Regions from separate parts of the Rhodococcus mengyinensis genome, predicted to be linked through region 2. Evidence: riboswitches for the same ligand, from Rfam matches in the RefSeq annotation. Region 2 holds a riboswitch; the other holds the start of a gene.
What was found. A riboswitch is a leader RNA that binds a small molecule or an ion and turns the genes downstream of it on or off. The one in region 2 is predicted to bind S-adenosylmethionine.
Positions count from the first base shown of each region.

Region 1: another riboswitch for S-adenosylmethionine. It lies ahead of ACNJ7E_RS15765 (aminotransferase class V-fold PLP-dependent enzyme); the one in region 2 lies ahead of ACNJ7E_RS00875 (putative leader peptide).

Region 1 is NZ_JBLWIT010000084.1:76,596-81,274, forward strand. Features, by position in the region: gene ACNJ7E_RS15745 (YbaK/EbsC family protein) at 1-32, shown strand, start outside; gene ACNJ7E_RS15750 (flavin reductase family protein) at 197-706, shown strand; gene ACNJ7E_RS15755 (LLM class oxidoreductase) at 712-1,338, opposite strand; gene ACNJ7E_RS15760 (putative leader peptide) at 1,388-1,480, opposite strand; gene ACNJ7E_RS15765 (aminotransferase class V-fold PLP-dependent enzyme) at 1,485-2,780, opposite strand; SAM riboswitch class IV at 2,832-2,946, opposite strand; gene ACNJ7E_RS15770 (MlaD family protein) at 3,027-4,274, opposite strand; gene ACNJ7E_RS15775 (purine-cytosine permease family protein) at 4,571-4,679, shown strand, end outside.
Region 2 is NZ_JBLWIT010000012.1:29,328-34,006, forward strand. Features, by position in the region: gene ACNJ7E_RS00865 (ABC transporter permease) at 1-343, opposite strand, end outside; gene ACNJ7E_RS00870 (ABC transporter substrate-binding protein) at 347-1,981, opposite strand; gene ACNJ7E_RS00875 (putative leader peptide) at 2,134-2,217, opposite strand; SAM riboswitch class I at 2,222-2,315, opposite strand; gene ACNJ7E_RS00880 (NtaA/DmoA family FMN-dependent monooxygenase) at 2,362-3,756, opposite strand; gene ACNJ7E_RS00885 (LLM class flavin-dependent oxidoreductase) at 3,772-4,679, opposite strand, start outside.

The DNA.
Region 1 (4,679 bases), on a different contig from region 2:
TCACCGCGGGCCTGGCGATCGACGTCGACTGAATCCCGGGCGGTTGACGCCCCTATAGTTGACGTCAGATCTCGTGAACGAGAATGACACAGTGCCCGCACGGGCCGACCCGGAGAATGATTTGTCCGACAGAGCCGAGAACGCCGAAACCGTCGATGGTTCGGACCTCCCACGCGACCATCGACTCGCCCCCGGAATCTGCGCCGAGGATTACCGCGCAGCCCTGCGTCGGCACCCGGCGGGCGTCACCATCGTGACCCTCGATTCGGGGTCCGGCCCGGTCGGCTTCACCGCGTCCTCGTTCTCCTCGGTTTCACTGGACCCGCCGTTGGTGTCGTTCAACATCGCGAACACGTCGTCCAGCATCGATGCACTTCATTCCGCGGATTCGCTGGTGATTCACCTCCTCGGCGAGCACCAGCAGCACCTGGCTCAGCGATTCTCCCGAAGCGCCGACCAGCGGTTCTCCGACGAGTCGCTCTGGGCGCGACTCGACACCGGCGAACCGGTCCTCCACGGAACTCCCAGCTGGTTGCGGGTGATCGTGGACCAGCTGATTCCCGTCGGCGATCACACGCTCGTCATCGGCCTCGTCACCCGCGTTCATGCCGAGGCAGACGACGACTCCGCTTCGGCTCCCCTGCTGTATCACGAGGGCCGGTACTACCGGCCCACTCCGCTCGGTTCAGCGAACAACGGCAACTGACCAGTTCAGGACGCCAGTACCCGCTCGCGGAGGGGGAGGTCGAAGCGACGCAGCGCCTCGTCGACGGCGTCGGCGGAGGTGACGAGACCTCGCTCCTCCAGCCACGGGAGGGTGCCGTCGACGAGCTGCTCCAGGACCCTGGGCAGCGACAGCGGCAGCACGGTCACACCGTCGGCGACGCCTGCCGCCTGGATGTCGGCGATGAGTCCGGCGAGGCCGACCGGAGTTCCGATGTACTGCAACGACACCGGAGCACGCGGCGTCGCCAGGGCGCTGTCGAGGAGGGCCAGCTCCTTGCGGGCGGCGCGGGCCTCCCCGGCGATGAGCACCTCGAGGTCCACCAGGACGGTGACGCTGTCGGGGTCGCGACCGTCGGCGACGAGTTCGGCGCGGATCCGTGCGCGTTCCTGCTGCGCCTCACGCAGATCGGACGCCCGGATCCGGACGACGTTCGGCGGGAACGACGTGAGGTCGAGCTGATCCGTCGAATCGGCGGTCAGGTCCACCCAGTAGTCCGCGCCGTTGATCGGCCGCGTGCCGGTGGCGCCCTCGGCCGCCGGGTGGTGGCCGGAGCCGGTCAGTTCGACGGCGACGCGAAGGGGACGGGATACGAAGGCATTGTCTCGAGACATAGGGGTTCCTCGGGAATGACGTGTGAATGAAACGGAGCTGGAAGAACGGTCAGCTCGAACACATACCCGAGGCGGTTCGGCACAGATCGACATGCCGACGGCACCAGTGAGCAATCATTGTGCTCCCAGCCTGCGATGCCATGCGGTCATACTAGCGCGTCCCGCGAAAAACGCGTCTCCGGCACCGGATTCCACTGGCCGCTCTCCTTGGCGTAGGTCCAGCTCCGGCGGCCCGCCACCAGGGTGCGCACCGCGTCGACCAGCCGATCCACGTCCTCGGAGCAGCTTCCGAGACCCACACTCACCCGCACGGCGCCGTCAGGCCTGCCAAGGCGGCCCAGCAGAGGATGGGCGCAGAACCGCCCGTCGCGAACTCCGATTCCATGTTCGGCGGAGAGGTAGGCGGCGATCTCTCCCGGCTCGAACCCGTCGATCGTGAATGTCACGATCCCCACGGTGTCGGGGGCGTCCGACCACAGCCGCAGGAAGTCCAGGCCGTCGACGGAGCCGAGGCCGTCCAGGAGCCGGCCGGTGAGTGCCGCCTCGTGTGCGGCCACCGTGCCGAAGTCCAGCTCGGACAGTGCATCGCACGCGGCGGCGAGCGCCGCCGCGCCGAGCACGTTGGGGGTTCCGGCCTCGTGCCGGGCAGGGGCGGGCGCCCACTGGGTCGATTCGACGGTCACGTTCCGGACCGCCCCGCCGCCTGCGAGATAGGGCTCGGCGGCGTCCAGCCAGTCCCGGCGGCCCACCAGCACACCGGCGCCGAAGGGGGCATACAGCTTGTGCCCGGAGAACGCGAGGTAGTCGACGCCCCACTCCTCGACGTCGATGCGCCGGTGCGGCGCGAGCTGAGCGGCGTCGACGAGAATCCGTGCGCCGCAACGATGCGCCACCTCGGCGAGGGCGGCGATCGGCAGAACCTCGCCGGTCACGTTGGATGCACCCGTCACCGCGAGCAGGGCGGTGGGCTTGGAGCACAGTTCTGCGACGAGCAGGCGGACCGTCTCCTCCAGCGTGTCCGCCGCCCTCACGACGCGAGAGTTCTTCCACGGCAGCAGGTTCGCATGGTGCTCGATGTCGAGGACGACGGTGCTGCCGGGGACGCAGCCGGCCAGCAGATTCAGCGAGTCGGTCGTGTTCCGGGTGAAGACCACCACCTGGTCCTCCCCCGCTCCGACGAACCGGGCGACAGAGTCGCGGGCCTTCTCGTAGCACTCGGTCGAGACCCGCGACGCGTAGCCGGCGCCGCGGTGCACGCTGGAGTACGTCGGTAGCAGTGCCCCGATCCGGTCGGTCACCTGCGCCAACGCCGGCGCACTGGCGGCGTAGTCGAAGTTGACGTAGGCACAGTCGCCGCCCTGAACGAGCGGAACCCGCAGGTCGGAGCCCGAAACCTGGGCCAGGGGGGCAACACACACGTCAGCGGTCAGTACAGCAGTCATCACGACATCCCTCGTAGTCAGGGACTCGTCGCAGGGTCGGTGCCCTCTCGGAGTCCGCGCTTGCCGGGTCCGGTATGGACCTCAGCCTGGTCGTCACCCGGAGCACCCCGCCGCGGTGGAGGGTTGCCGACCAGCTAGCCGGGGCTTGACGCTGGTACTCGTGACCTGTTTCGAAGATTGCAGGATCGGCGCGCAGTTGTCAACCCGAAACCCGGAGGGTCCCGGATCCGGGACCGAGAACTCGCGTCAGTTGAGAGTCACCCCGAGGAGCGGGGCGAGCTGATTCGCAATCGGGTTGAGGTCCAGCCTGTTCGGGTCCTTCTTGGGCGTGGAGTCCCACGGCTGAACGGTGGCGGGGTCGCCGAACACGATCCGGTTCGCACTGCGGACGCCGGTGAGACTGCCCTGCGGGGCTTCGCAGGACGCGGCAGTGTTCTGCGGGAAGTCCTGCTGCGTGTCGTCGAAGTTCGGGTCGTTCCGCTTCATCTCCTGGAGGATCGCCTGGGTGCCCTCGTAGCCGACGGTGCACGACGGCGGATTGTTGGTCTCTGCCACCAGACCCAGGTGAACGGTTCCGTCGTCGGGCGCAATGGTCGAAGACGCGGCCGCCACGCCGGGCAGATACACGAACAGCGTCTGCAGGGCGGTGGCCTGCACCGAGATCACCTTCGCCGTGGCGGACAGGTTGGCGAGGTTCGTCGTGGCACCGGGTCCGGTCTCCGAGACAAGTTGCCCCAGTTGATCGCTCGCCGGATTTCCGTTGTCGATCAGCCGCCGGACGTCCGGGTCGCTGCTGCGCAGACGATCCGCGAGCGAGTCCAGGTCGGCACTGAAATCCTTGATCGCCGACGACTGTTCGGACTGCGTATCCAGTACAGTTCGACCGTCGCGCACCAAAGCCAGTGTCCGGTCGAGCGATTCGGATCCCGACGCCGACAGCCCGGACAACGAGTCCGCGAGCGACTGAAGGTCTTCGCCCTTGCCGTCGAACGCCGCACCGAGTTCCGTCACGACGGTGTGGAGCGCGTCGATCGGCACGGATTTCGTCAATCCCTGTGTGCTGGCGAGCAATTCTTCGACGGGCACCGGCGTCGAGGTGTCGGCGGCGGCGATTCGGGACCCGTCCGTCAGGTACGGCCCGCGATCGGTGGCGGGCCGAAGGTCGACGTACTGCTCGCCGATCGCCGACCTGTTGGCCACGACGGCTTTCGCGGACGCGGGAATGTCGGGCGCGCTCGTGTCGATCCTCAGTTCGACGACGACGCCGTCCGGGGTCAGGGACATGTCCCCGACGCGGCCGACCGGCACGCCGCGGTACGTGACTTCCGCATTGGTGAAGATGCCGCCCGACGTCTCCGATTCGAGGTGCACGGTGTATTCGCCGAACCCGAGGAGATTGTCGAGACGCACGTAGTTGGCACCCACGTAGACGAGGCCCGTGAGGGCCACGAGAACGAAGCCGATCAGCTGCCACCGGACGAGCGGCGACCTCACCGTCGACCCTCGATGTCGCGTCGCCCGAACGCCGTCCCCGCTGCGGCGAGCCGGCACCGGTTCGCGAAACGACTGTTGATGGCGGCGGCAGACACAGGCACTCCGATGACAGAGGGATACATGAGACAAGCGGTCACACATATATCTAGTCCGGTCGCCGTATCAGCGCAAACTCCGAACCACCCTCGGTGGCGCACGTCACTCGCCGGTCTTGACTGAATTTTCAGTTTGGAATATCTTCGGTTCCCAACAGGACGTGATGACAGTCACCTCCGACCCGGAATGTGAGGTCCGCAGTGTCCACGAATCTCGACCCGACGACGCCCCTCGACGACGACGCCCCCTCCCCGCCGGAGGACCGCTTCGGACACGTCGAGACGATCGGCGTGGAATACATCCCCGAAT
Region 2 (4,679 bases):
CCGCGAGAACCAGCGCCGCCGACGCCAGCGCGAGCGTGCTGGGGACCGCGTTCCCGATCGCCTCGGTCACCGATTGCCCGGTGGCGATCGAGTACCCGAAGTCACCGCGGACGGCGTGGCTCAGCGAGTTCCAGTACTGCACCCACACCGGCTGGTCGAGGCCGTACCGCGCCTGCAGCTCCGCGACGGCGGCCGCGTCGACCGTCGTTCCGGTGGTCGCCGAGTCGACGGCGATGCTCACCGGGTCGGACGGCAGCAGGAACAGCACGGCGAACGACACGGTGAACGTCGCCCACAGGACGGCGATCGCCTGCAGCACGCGTAGTCCGAGGTAGCGAATCATGGCTCAGCGTCCGCTGATCCAGGTGTCGAAGAACTGGAGCCGGGCCGAGGCCTCGAACTTCAGGTCCTGCACGTTGGGACCGGCGCCGATCGCCTGCGACAACTCCACCGTGGGGATCCACAGACCGTTGTCGAGCACCTGCTGCTGGGCGTCGGCGACGAGCGCGCTCCGCTCGGTGGTGTCGGTGGTGGCGAGTTGCTTCGCGAGCACGTCGTCGAGCGCGGGAATCGGTCCGCGGTTGTTCAGGTTGCGGCCGTCGAGGCCGAACTGGGTGCGGAGGATGTCACCGTCGGCGCGGGTGCTGTTGTAGTAGGTGGCGTCGAAGTCCTTGGAATTCTGGCGGGCGATGGACTCCGGAGTGGACACGAGATTCAGCTGCAGATCCACTCCCACCTCTTTGAGCTGCTGCTGCACCAGTTCGAGGATGGCCTGGTTGCCGGCGAACACGGAGCTGAACAGAACGGGGAAGCTCAGCTTCTGACCGCTCTTCTCGCGGATGCCGTCGGCACCGGGAACCCAGCCCGCCTGATCCAGAATCGACTTCGCCTTCTCCGGGTCGTACGACACGTCCGGCAGCGCCACGTAGCCCGGGGTGCGACTGGCCAGCGTGCTGGTGGCGGGTGTGAAGTTTGGACCGAGTACGGTGTCGACCAGTTCCTGCCGGTTGATCGCCGGGACCAGCGCGCTGCGCACGACGGGGTCGACGAGCGGTCCGCGAGTCACGTTGGGCTGGAAGCCGAACGGGGTCCCGGGGTTCGACGTGGTGAGCACCTGCCCGCCCGCGCCTTCGATCTGCGGGGCGTCCTGCGGCAACGCGTCACTGATCGCGTCCAGCTGTCCCGAGGACAGGCTGCCCGTGCGGACGCCGGATTCGGGCACGACGCTGAACTCGATGGTGTCGAGGTAGGCCTCGCCGTCATGGCCGAACACGTCCGAACCCCAGTTGTATCCGGCGCGCTTGGCGAGGGTCACCGACTTGTCCTGCTGGTAGTCGGCGTACGTGAACGGCCCGGTGCCCGAGATGTTGCCGGTGCACCGTTCTTCGGCGGACTTCGCGACGGACGCATCGGACAGGATGCCCAGCTGCGGGGTGGACGACGCCTGCAGGAACTGCGCGTTGGGTGCGGCGAAGTCGACCTGCGCCGTCAGCGGGTCGATCACGGTGGTGCCGGTGTAACCGGCGAGGTAGCTGGCACCGAGCGGGGCCTTGGCGCCGGAGAGGGTGTTCACGATGGCGTCGAGATTCTTCTTCACCGAATCCGCGGTGAAAGGTGTTCCGTCGCTGAACGTCACCCCCTCCTTCAGGTGGAACGTGAAGGAGGACGCGTCGGCGTCGGTTTCCCAGCTCTCGGCGAGCCACGGCTTCAGTTCGCCCGTCTCCGGGTCCTGGTCGGTGAGCGAGTCCACCACCTGACGAGCCACGTAGACCGTCTGATTCGTGCCCGACTGCGCGGGGTCGGCGCACGTGGGCGCCTGGGACAGGCCGTAGCGGAGTGTGCCGCCGGGCTGCGCGGGGCCCGCATCCGCGGAGGAACTGCTGGAACCGCCACCGCAGGCGGTGAGTGCCGTGGCCAGCACGGCGGCGGCGCCGATACCTGCTGCGATGCGGGCACCGCGGTGGGGCGAGGACAAAAGCACTGATGGCACCGAGAACTCCGTGATCTCGAAGAAGTGCCGTGCGCGCTGCCCGTCGTATCGGCAGCGCTCACGCGCACAGGAAGGTGAGGGACACCGGATCCGACGCGGATGCGGTGTGAAGAGCCGGAACCCCGACGGATCGGGGTGTCAGGTCAGCTGTGACAGATCGAGGTGGACAGTCGGCAGAGATCGACGTGGAGACGCCCCCAGGCGCTCACGAAACCTTCGGTCAACATCGTTCCTCCATCGATCCCGGCGGTAGCACCCGCACCCGCAGGGCGGGGGGTTGCTGCGACGTCAACGAGCCAGGTCTCTCGGTCGCTCTGGATGGTCGTTACCGAGTGTAAGAGATCGCCGGTCGCCGCGCCACACGGACCCCGTTACCCCACGGCCTGCCGGGGCGGGAGTTCCCGCCGCGACAGAGCGGGCCGGAGACCGAGATGTTCACGCAGGGTGGAGCCTTCGTATTCCGTTCGGTACGAACCTCGCTCCTGCAATTCGGGCACAAGCAGGTCGACGATCTCGTCGAGTCCGGTGGGCACCAGATACGGCGAGATGTTGAACCCGTCCGTGGCCCCACTGCGAACCCACCGGGTGAGTTCGTCGGCGACCTGCCCGGGAGTACCGGCGAATCCGGAGCGCTGGGTGGTCGCGATCGCAACCTGACGCAGCGACAGGTTCTGCGCCTCTGCCAGGGCCCGCCATTCCCGGGCGATGGCGAGCGGATCCTTTCCGTCACGCGCCGCCCCACGGGTGACGGAGATCGGCGCGGGCACCGGATCGAATTCGGGCAGTGGACCGTCCGGGTCGCGATCGGACAGATCGCGGCCCCACACCTGACCGACCAGCGACAACGCCGTCTGCCCGGTGTACTGGCCCTCGAGAACCCAGCGCACCTTCTCCTCCACCTCGGACGCGTTCTCCGCGAGCACGATCTGCGTGCCCGGCAGAATCTTGACGTCGTCCTCGGGACGCCCTGCACGACGCAGTCTCGCCCGGATGTCCTCGGCGAAGGCGAGCGCCTCGTCGAAATGCGTTCCGTGCCGGGAGAAGATCACGTCGGTGTGCGCGGCCGCGAAGTCCCGGCCCGCCGGTGAGTCGCCGGCCTGGAAGATGACGGGATGCCCCTGCGCGCTGCGCGGCAGCGTGGGGGTGACCGTGACGTCGAACTGTGACGTGCGCCGGGACACCTCCTGCACACCGTCCGGGGTCGACCACGACGGCGCGTCGGTGCTCGTCGCGACCGCGCCGTCTACCCACGCATCCCAGATCGCCCGGGCGGTGTCGAGGAACTGCCCGGCCCGCTCGTACCTGTCGGCGTGATCGAGGTAGCCGCCGCGCCGGAAGTTCTCACCGGTCCACGCGTTGTCCGTGGTGACGGCGTTCCAGCCGGCACGGCCACCGGACAGCAGGTCCAGCCCGGACAGCCGCCGGGCGAGGTCGGCGGGCTCGTTGTAGGTGGTGTTCTGGGTGGCCACCAACCCGATGTGCCGGGTGATGCCGGCCAGCGCCGCGAGCTGGGTGATCGCGTCCGGCCTGCCCACGATGTCGAGATCGAGAATCTTGCCTTCCTGTTCCCGCAGACGCAGGCCCTCACCGAGGAAGAAGGCGTCGAACAGGCCCCGCTCGGCGGTCAGTGCCACCCGCCGGAACGTTTCGAAGTCGATCTGCGATCCGCTCGACGGATCGGACCAGATCGTCGTGTGGTTGACGCCCTGGAAGAAGACACCGAAGTGCACCTGGGCGCCGGGCCTGGCGTACGAGTTGTCGGTCATGTTCTCCACAACCTTTCAGCGAGAGGAGTCTTCGAGGCGCTCGGCCTGGAATCGGGTGACGGGACGGTCGAGACCCAGCGTGCTGCGCAGGGTAGAACCGGGAATGGGACGGTGCGCGATGCCGGCACGGAGAAGTGCCGGGACCACGTATCGCGCGAGCACCGGAAGATCCTCGTCGACGACGGCGGGATGCAGGCGCACACCGTCGACGTGCGTATCCAGGGCGCGGAGCAGTTCCAGCAGCCCGGTGGCGTCGCCGGCGAACGACAGCCGTCCGCTCGGCGGGGCAGGTGTCGACGAGCCGAGCGCGACATCCAGTTCGGCGACCACCAGCGGTGCGCCGCCGGCCTTCGCGCGCCCGGCGGCCCCGACGGTGTCCTCGAGTGTCGGGCCGGACACCAGCACCACGTCGACCAGCGACGGATCCGTGTGCCCCGCGCGGCCGAACACCACCAGTTGCCCCTGCGGTGGCCGGGGCACGATGGCCGGACCCTTCACCGAGTACGTCTCGCCCCGGAAGTCGATGTAGTGCAATCGGTCGCGGTCGACGAAACGTCCGGTGGCGTAGTCGCGGATCACCGCGTCGTCCTCCCACGAATCCCACAGGTCCCGGACCACGGTGATCGCGTCCCGTTCCTCCCGCGCGAGGTCGGCGGGTGTGGTGACCTCGGCCCGGCCCAGTGCGCTCGCGACCCGCGGGTCGGTGTCGCGTGCCGCGATCCAGCCGCCGCGACCGCGCGACGCGTAGTCGAGCGTCGCGAGCTGGGAGGACGTGTGGAACGGCTCGGCGTACGTGGTGCCGACGACCGGTACGAGTCCGATCGTGCTGGTGGTCGCGGCGACGAACGCCGCCCGGTTCACGGCGTCGATCCGGCCGACGGGTCCCCCGTCGGCGCCGGGCGGCAGCAGCGAATCGTCGAAGG